Regions from separate parts of the Streptomyces sp. NPDC019937 genome, predicted to be linked through region 3. Evidence: riboswitches for the same ligand, from Rfam matches in the RefSeq annotation. Region 3 holds a riboswitch; each other region holds the start of a gene.

The links. A riboswitch is a leader RNA that binds a small molecule or an ion and turns the genes downstream of it on or off. The one in region 3 is predicted to bind cyclic di-AMP.
Region 1: it holds a riboswitch for cyclic di-AMP, as region 3 does, so the genes downstream of both, ABZ562_RS08810 (NlpC/P60 family protein) here and ABZ562_RS26130 (M23 family metallopeptidase) in region 3, are expected to answer to the same signal.
Region 2: it holds a riboswitch for cyclic di-AMP, as region 3 does, so the genes downstream of both, ABZ562_RS25485 (transglycosylase family protein) here and ABZ562_RS26130 (M23 family metallopeptidase) in region 3, are expected to answer to the same signal.
Region 4: it holds a riboswitch for cyclic di-AMP, as region 3 does, so the genes downstream of both, ABZ562_RS30835 (M23 family metallopeptidase) here and ABZ562_RS26130 (M23 family metallopeptidase) in region 3, are expected to answer to the same signal.

What each region holds. Positions count from the first base shown of each region.
Region 1 is NZ_JBEYAL010000007.1:90,581-92,772, forward strand. Features, by position in the region: gene ABZ562_RS08810 (NlpC/P60 family protein) at 9-1,190, opposite strand; cyclic di-AMP (ydaO/yuaA leader) riboswitch at 1,198-1,391, opposite strand; gene pcrA (DNA helicase PcrA) at 1,643-2,192, shown strand, end outside.
Region 2 is NZ_JBEYAL010000026.1:104,478-106,669, reverse strand. Features, by position in the region: gene ABZ562_RS25490 (transglycosylase family protein) at 1-663, shown strand, start outside; cyclic di-AMP (ydaO/yuaA leader) riboswitch at 918-1,084, shown strand; gene ABZ562_RS25485 (transglycosylase family protein) at 1,091-1,762, shown strand; gene eno (phosphopyruvate hydratase) at 1,877-2,192, shown strand, end outside.
Region 3 is NZ_JBEYAL010000027.1:99,945-102,136, forward strand. Features, by position in the region: gene ABZ562_RS26125 (PP2C family protein-serine/threonine phosphatase) at 1-770, shown strand, start outside; cyclic di-AMP (ydaO/yuaA leader) riboswitch at 1,045-1,176, shown strand; gene ABZ562_RS26130 (M23 family metallopeptidase) at 1,188-2,192, shown strand, end outside.
Region 4 is NZ_JBEYAL010000036.1:81,030-83,221, reverse strand. Features, by position in the region: gene ABZ562_RS30840 (GntR family transcriptional regulator) at 1-1, opposite strand, end outside; gene ABZ562_RS30835 (M23 family metallopeptidase) at 238-1,032, opposite strand; cyclic di-AMP (ydaO/yuaA leader) riboswitch at 1,046-1,208, opposite strand; gene ABZ562_RS30830 (pitrilysin family protein) at 1,434-2,192, opposite strand, start outside.

The sequences.
Region 1 (2,192 bases), on a different contig from region 3:
CCTGCCTGTCATGCGGGCCGGACGCTCCCGTAGATCGGCATCTCGGTGATCGGCGCCTTCTTGACCACATCTCCGGGCTTCGGGGCGTGGATCATCATGCCGTTGCCGATGTAGAGGCCGACGTGGCTGATGTCGTCGTAGAAGAAGACGAGATCACCGGGCTTGAGGTCGGAGGTCGAGACGCGCGTACCGGCCTTCACCTGGTCCCACGTGGTGCGCGGCAGCGAGACACCGGCGGTCCTCCAGGCGGCTTGGGTGAGCCCTGAGCAGTCATAGGAGTTGGGGCCGGTCGCGCCCCAGACGTACGGCTTGCCGAGCTGGGACTCCGCGAAGTCGATGGCCTTGGCCGCCTTGGTGCTGTTCGTGGAGGTGGAGGAGCCGCTGCCGGAGCCACTGCCGGAAGAGGAGCTTCCGCTCGACTGCTGCTCCTGCTGCTGCTCCTGCTTCTGCTGGGCCGCGGCCTGCCGCTGCTTCTCGGCCAGCTCGGCCGCCTTGCGCCGGGCCTCCTCGGCCTTCTTCTTCTCGATCGCCGCCAGCCGCGCCTTCTCCTTGGCGGTCAGGCTCGCCAGCAGCCGGCGGGCCTGGGACAGCTTGTCCTGGACGGACTTCTTCTTGGTCTTCAGCTCTTTCTGGGTCTCGGTCAGCGACGCCAGGCTCTTGGCGGCTTCCCCGCGCTCCTTGGCGGCCTTCGCCGCCTGCGTCTGGAAGTCGTCGACGGCTCTCTTCTGCGAACCGGCCATCCGGCTCATCAGATGGGACTGGTCGAAGAGGTCCTGCGGGTCGTTGGAGAACAGCAGGCTCGCGGCGCTCGAGGTCATGCCGCCGTCGCGGTACTGGGCCGCGGCGTAGGTGCCGAGCGTGCGGCGGGCCTCGTTGAGCTTCTCGGTGTTCTCGGCGACATCGGCCAGCAGCCGGTTGACCTTGGTGCGCTGCCGCTCGGAGCGCTCCTTGGCGGCGTTGTAGTGCTGGGTGGCGGATTCCGCCTGGTGGTAGAGCGTGTCCACCTTCTCCTTGACCGCCTCGATCGACTGCGTGGTGCCGGGCTTCGGGTCGCCCGGGGCGGCGTTCGCGGTCTGGGAGAGGAGGGTGACGGAGGCGAGGGCGGCGGTGGTGAATCCGACGGCGGTACGGCGCCCGGTGGAGGCGGCGGCGGTGGGTATTCGGGTCCGCGGCTTGCGGTGCGACGCCAAGGGAGGCGACTCCTTCCGTGGACCGCCTACCGGGTTAGCTGTCGGGTTCGGGCGGTTCGGAAGGTTGCCCTACGGCCGTGCGCGGGCGGCCGGCGCGTCGTGACGCCGTACCGCTGCTCGGGCCGATTCACCCCGGTGTTGCGTTGTGGGTCCCCGGCTCCGGGCGCCTTGCGACGTGGCCGGACTCGGCGGAGGCCGCCCGGGCCGGCGCGGTTCGCCGACGGGTGTACGGGCCGCCTGGGGGAGGACGGTAGCCAACTCGTGGTGCTCCTGTGAAGGCTGGTGGTCGTTTTGCCCGAAACCGTTTCGTGACATCCCTACGCAGTCCATGCGTAGGCTGTCAGTGTGGCGCCTAGGGGGTGCCGTCCGGACCAGGCCGGATCGGCGAGCGTGCGTGCCAGGGCCCGCGAGCCCGGCATGGTCCGGATGGCACCCCCTAAACTCGGTGAGCGATGAGCAGCCTCTTTGACGACAGCTTCCTGGCGGATCTCGGGCCTCCGGGCGAGGAGCCCCCGCCGCCCGAGGATTCCGCGCACCCGGATCCCGCCGGCGGTTCAGGCGGCGAGGACGTGCCGCACCACCTCTTCAGCGGTGCCTTCGACGCGCCGGTGCCGAGCGGGGGGACCAGAGAGGCGTACTACCGGGACGGCGCGGCCCGCCCGGCCGTCGACCCGGCGGCGCTGCTGGAGGGGCTGAACGAGCAGCAGCGGGCCGCCGTGGAGCACACGGGCTCGCCGCTGCTGATCGTCGCGGGGGCCGGGTCCGGCAAGACCCGGGTGCTCACCCACCGCATCGCGTACCTGCTCGGCACCCGCCACGTGCACCCCGGGCAGATCCTCGCCATCACCTTCACCAACAAGGCGGCGGGGGAGATGAAGGAGCGGGTCGAGGAGCTGGTCGGCCCGCGGGCGAACGCGATGTGGGTGATGACGTTCCACAGCGCGTGCGTGCGCATCCTGCGCCGCGAGTCGAAGAAGCTGGGCTTCACCTCATCGTTCTCGA
Region 2 (2,192 bases), on a different contig from region 3:
TCCCAGCAGATAGCCGTCGCCGAGGCGATACTCGGCGACCGCGGCCCGGACGCCTGGCCCAGCTGCGCGCTCAACGCCGAGCTGACCGACGACGGCGACGCCCCGGATGTGAACCCGGGCAGCACGGCGCGCCCCTCCCAGCAGCCCCCGCAGCGTGGCGACTCGGGCCGGGACGCCGGAGAGCCGGAGCGGCCCCACCTCTCCAAGGCCCCCGACGGGCTGGACGACGACGCGCCCTCCCCGTCCCCTTCTACTGACGCGCCGGACCCCTCGCCGTCCCCGTCCTCTTCTTCGTCTCCCTCCTCCGACGAGGACGAGGGCGAGGACGCCTCCGAAGGACCCGCCACGACCCCGACGCCCCCCTCCGCGGACGCCTCGGATGCGTCCGGCGCCTCCACGCCCTCCGGCAAGCACCGGGGCGAGCCGGAGAGGGACGCGCGACCGGGCGACCGTGCCTCGCGTGGCGGAGCGCATCGTGCCGAAAACCCCACGGATGGCGGCTACACGGTGCGTCCGGGTGACAACCTTTCAGCAATCGCCGAAAAGCAGGAATTGGGCGGCGACTGGCGGCAGATCTACGAAGGCAACGAGAACCTCATCGGAACCGACCCGGATCTCATCCTCCCTGGTCAGCGACTTGACCTGACTGTCAGGGGCCAGTAGTTCGGGGTGATTTGCCCGATCTGGCGCCGGTGAGACATACCTCTCGTCACATTTTCCGGGCCGTCCCTGGTGTCCGGTCTCTCCGCACCCGGCCCCACCTGCGCCGATGTGGCCCGAGTGAGATCGATAACAGCCCTCTTCGCTGCGATAAGGGTGTTTGAACGTTTCCCGCACGTGTGTTTAACGTCTTTCCGCTCGCCACCGCGAGCACCGTCGACCGTCACGCCGAGTCCTGCCGGCGGTCGTCCGGTACCGACGCGCCAGCGCCGAAGGCAGGAGCGGGGGACCCAAGGTAAGTGCCGCGAGGCCGGCGAAACCGGCCGAACGGCTAGGGGTGAAGCCCGGTGCGAACCCCGCACCGGGCCGGGCAACTCACGCCCGAACCCGACAGCTCACCTCGTAGGCGTCGGTGAGGAAACGAACGAACATGTCCAACGCTCAGGGCAAGCACCGTCGTCCTTCCAAGGCCACCCGCATCACCGCGCTCGTCGGCCTCGCCGGAGCCGCCGTGGCCACTCCGCTCATCGGTGCGACGTCCGCCTCTGCCGCCACCAGCTCCCAGTGGGACCAGGTCGCGCAGTGCGAGTCCGGCGGCAACTGGTCGATCAACACCGGCAACGGGTACTACGGCGGCCTGCAGTTCTCCTCCTCCACCTGGGCCGCCTACGGCGGTACCGCGTTCGCACCGACCGCCGACAAGGCGGGCAAGTCCCAGCAGATCCAGGTGGCCGAGAAGGTCCTCGCCAGCCAGGGCAAGGGCGCCTGGCCGGTCTGTGGCAAGGGCCTGACCAGCGGCGGCGCCCCCGCCCCCGCGCCGTCCGCGCCGCAGCAGAGCCAGTCCGACTCCACGCAGCCGGCCCCGTCCGCCAAGCCGAAGGCCGCGCCGCGCAGCGCGCCCGAGCACGCCGCGCGCTCCGAGGCCCGTGGCCCGGTCAAGAAGGGCGACGGCGAGTACAAGGTCAAGTCCGGTGACACCCTCGGCAAGATCGCCAAGACGGAGGACGTCAAGGGCGGCTGGAAGAAGCTCTTCGAGCTGAACAAGAACGTCGTCCAGCAGGCCGACCTGATCTTCCCCGGCCAGCAGCTCCACCTCAGCTGAGCCGCACCACCGTAGTCAACGAGCCCCGGCGGGGTGCGCCGCCCCCACGGTGCACCCCGCCGGGGCTTCGGTGCGGTTAGGCTCATGCTGCTACCGAAGACCCATACGAAGGAGATCCTCGTGCCGTCCATCGACGTCGTCGTAGCTCGCGAGATCCTCGACTCGCGAGGCAACCCCACGGTCGAGGTCGAGGTCGGCCTCGACGACGGCAGCACCGGCCGTGCCGCCGTCCCGTCCGGCGCCTCCACGGGCGCCTTCGAGGCCCTCGAGCTCCGTGACGGCGACAAGAACCGCTACGGCGGCAAGGGCGTGGAGAAGGCCGTCCTCGCCGTCATCGAGCAGATCGGCCCCGAGCTGGTCGGTTACGACGCCACCGAGCAGCGCCTGATCGACCAGGCGATGTTCGACCTGGATGCCACCCCGGACAAGT
Region 3 (2,192 bases):
CCCGCATCGCCGGGCTGGACGTCGCGGCGCGCTATGTGGCGGCCGAGCGGTACGCGGCGATCGGCGGCGACCTGTACGCGGTGCAGGACACCCCGCACGGTGTACGGCTGATCGTCGGGGACGTGCGCGGCAAGGGGCTGCAGGCCGTGGAGGTCGTCGCGGTCCTCATCGGCGCCTTCCGGGAGGCGGCCGAGCAGGAGACGACGCTGGAGGGGCTGGCGGGACGGCTGGAGCGGGCACTGCGGCGCGAGGGCGCCCGGCAGCGGGCCGAGCTGGAGTCGTTCGAGGGGTTCACCACCGCGGTCCTCGGCGAGATCCCGCGCGGCGACTCCACCCTCCGCCTCATCAATCGCGGCCACCCCCCGCCGCTGCTGCTGCCCGGCGACGGCGAGGTGCGACCCCTGGAGCCGGAGACGGCCGCGCTGCCGCTGGGGATGGGTGAACTGGGCGCGTGGCCGGACCGGGTGACGGAGCTGCGGTTCCCCGAGGACGCGACGCTGCTGCTGTTCACGGACGGGGTGACCGAGGCCCGCGACCGGCACGGCGCGTTCTACGTCCCCGAGGAGCGGCTGCGCGGCCGCCGCTTCCCCGGGCCGGGCGGGCTGCTCGACGCGCTGGTGGAGGACGTCGCGCGGCACACGGGCGGGGAGACCTCGGACGACATGGCCCTCCTCGCGCTCCGGCGCCCGCCCGGACCGAACGGAACGGTCCCGCCCGGACCGAACGGAACGACGGCGCCCGCTACGGACACGGACCGTAGTCGACGGTAACGCGTACGCATAACGATTGACGCACGATCAGCTCTCCGGAGGTTTTTACCATCCCTTTTCAACCGGGGTGATACGCCCCCACTTGTCCCCCGATGCTTACTAAGTTCATCCCAAAGCTGCGCGGATTCTTCAGAAGAGCTTGGAATCATGTCGCGCTCTCTATTAACGTTCGATAACGCAGCGCGGTCGACACAGCCGTCGCAGAGGCGGCACCGTGCGCCGTCGCCGAATCCCGTACGTGCAGTGACAGCACCACCAGCAGCACCACGCACCACGGCGGTAGCAGCCGCAGCACCAGGGAACCGGGGAACCACCACCTTGGGGTGAATCGGGTCGACCTGACCCGTAGGAGACCTTCCTGCTCCGAACCCGTCAGCTAACCCGGTAGGCGAGAGGGAAGGAAAGGAGTGCGCCCCGGTGGCGTCCAACAGGTCCGTACTGGACGAAGCCCCGTACCGATCGTCCGGTACCGGCATCGGCACCGCGACCGCGTACGGAGTCGGCTTCGACGCCGGAGCCGGCGCCCGGCCCGCGATCGGCCTCGGCGCCGAAGGGGATGATCCCTCCGGCGCCAAAGAAGCCGTCTGGGACGAGTGGAACCCGACGGAGGAATCCATCGCCCCGCTGCGCGGCAAGCACCGCGTCGTCAAGCAGCGCGGCGGGACCATGGCCCGCAGCGGCGCCGTCCTCGGCGTCGGCGTCATCGCGGCGGTCGGCGCGGGCGGCATGGCGAGCGCCAAGGACCGGCCCGCCGTACCGATCTCCATGCCGGACCTCGCCCACGTCGCCGACGAGGTCAAGGCCCAACTGCCCGCCGCCGAGGACCTGCCCGGCATCGGCTCCCTGATGGCGGACGACCAGGGCTCCTCCCAGCCCGCCGCGGCCACCCTCACCACCAGCGCCACCGACTCGGGCGAGGCGCTGCGCACCCGCATCCTGCGGCAGGCCGAGAGCCAGCAGACCGCCGCGGACGACGACCGGCGCGAGGCCGCCGCGCGGGCCGCCGCCAAGGCCGCCGCCGACGACGCGGCCAAGGCCGCCGCCAAGGCCCGCGACCTGGCCGAGCAGAAGAAGGCCGAGGCCGCCGCCAAGAAGAAGGCCGCCGAGGCGAAGGAGAAGGCGGAGGCCGAGAAGGAGGCCGCGGCCAAGGCCGCCGCCGACCGCCCCGCCAAGACGTCCACGTCCCTCGGGCTCACCCTCCCCGTCGCCTCGTACACCCTGACCGCGGGCTTCGGCCAGGCCGGCGACCTGTGGTCTGCCGACCACACCGGCCAGGACTTCGCCGCCCCGACCGGCACCCCGGTCAAGGCGGTGGGCGGCGGCACCATCACCCAGGCGGGCTGGGCCGGTTCGTACGGCTACCGCATCGTGCTCAAGCTCGATGACGGCACCGAGATCTGGTACTGCCACCTGTCGTCCATG
Region 4 (2,192 bases), on a different contig from region 3:
CTTCCGGTCCCGCATTGTCGAACCTCCGCCTCAACCGCCGCGAAACGCATCCCATTGACGCGCATTCAGCGACTCTATTCGAAGCCGCCGGGATTTCCGATGGGCAAAGTCAATTCGGGGTTATTTTTTGGTCACCGCGACGGTCACGGCGGCGGTCACGGTGCCGGTCACGGCGGCGACGGCATGCCGAAGGCCCCGCCCGGGGCGGACGGGGCCTTTCGACAGAGCGGCGGTGCGTCAGAGATTGACGCCGTGCGAGCGCAGGTACGACAGCGGGTCCATGTCCGAGCCGTACTCCGCGGTGGTGCGGGCCTCGAAGTGCAGGTGCGGGCCGGTGACGTTGCCGGTGGCGCCGGACAGGCCGATCTGCTGGCCGGGGGTGACCTTCTGGCCGACCGAGACGCCGATCGACGAGAGGTGGCCGTACTGGGTGTAGGTGCCGTCGTTCATCTTGATGACGACGTTGTTGCCGTACGAGCCGCCCCAACCCGCCTCGACGATCTCACCGGAGCCCACCGAGTGCACCGAGGTGCCGGTGGAGGCGTGGAAGTCGATCCCGGTGTGGCTGCCGGAGGACCACAGGCCGCTGGACGCCTCGTAGCCGGTGGAGACGTAGGAGCCACTGATGGGCGACACGAACGTGTTGAGGCGCTTGCGCTCTTCCTCACGCGCGGCGCGCTCCTTGGCCTGGCGCTCCGCCTTGGCCTTCTTCGCGGCGGCCTCGGCCTTCCGCGCGGCCTCCTGGCGGGCCACGGCCTCGGCCTTCGCCTTGGCGGCGGCGGTCTCGGCGGCGTCCCGCTGGGACTGGGCCTGCGCGTCGATCTGGTCGGAGAGACCGTCGCCCATCACCATCGCCTGACGGAGACCGGTGTCCTGGGGAGACGGCGTCTCGCCGGTCGCGGCGAGGGCGGGGCCGGCGATGCCGGCGACGACGCCCGAGGCGACCGTGGTGATGCCCGCGATGTTGGCGCCGGTGCGGACGGCGGCTTGGCGGGGACGTCGGTGCTTCCCGGCGGCACGGGTGAACGCCATGTGGTGGCGCACTCCTTTCCTTCCCTCTCGCCTACCGGGTTAGCTGACGGGTTCGGAGCAGGAAGGTCTCCTACGGGCCCCTCCCCCGGCCGGGGAAGGCGTCCGATTCACCCCAGGGACGTTTGGGTCCCCGGCTCCCCTGGCACTCGCACCATGGGACTCGGCGATGGCTGTCCGTGCCGCGGGTGCGGCGGGTATCCGGCGAACAGCCGCACTGACGCTAAACGGGCCGCGTTTCGATCACCAAACGGTTACGGGTTTTTGTTGTTCTCGCCACAAACCAAACACCCCACGAATCGGGCATATGGGAGGACCCCGGCGCCTTGTGCGACGCCAGGGTCCTTGTGCCGATGGTGCGTTGCGCCGGACCCGGGGACATATCGGGCCGGCCGGGCCGGGGTTCAGCCGGTGATGACGCGCACCTCTCCGATGCCGAGCGCCTTGACCGGCTCCTCGATCTTCGAGGCGTCGCCGACGAGCACCGTCACCAGCCGGTCGGCCGGGAAGGCGCTCACGACCGCCGCGGTCGCCTCCACGGTCCCCGCCTCGGCGAGCCGGGCGTACAGCTGCGCCTGGAAGTCGTCCGGCAGGTGCTGCTCGACCTGGTCGGCGAGCGTGCCCGCGACGGCGGCCGCCGTCTCGTACTTGAGCGGCGCGACGCCGACGAGGTTCTGCACGGCGACATCGCGCTCGGCGTCCGTCAGCCCCTCCTCCTTCAGCGTCCGCAGCACCTTCCACAGGTCCTCCAGCGCCGGGCCGGTGACCTCGGTGGCCACCGAACCGCTGATCGCCAGCAGCGAGGCACCCGCCGAGCCGCCGCCGGCCGGCGAGGGCGGCGTCGAGCGCAGCACCTGGCCGAAGGCGCGCACTCCGTAGGTGTAGCCCTTCTCCTCGCGCAGCACCCGGTCCAGACGGGAGGTGAGGGTGCCGCCCAGGCAGTAGGTGCCCAGCACCTGCGCGGGCCAGACGCGGTCGTGCCGGTCGGCGCCGACGCGCCCGATGAGCAGCTGGGTCTGGACCGCGCCGGGCCGGTCGACGATCACCACACGGCCGGTGTCGTCGGCGATGACCGGCGGGACCGACCGCTGCGGGGCGGGGCCGCCGGTCCAGGCGCCCAGGGTGTCGGTGAGCGCCCGGTCGAGGTCGACCCCGGCCAGGTC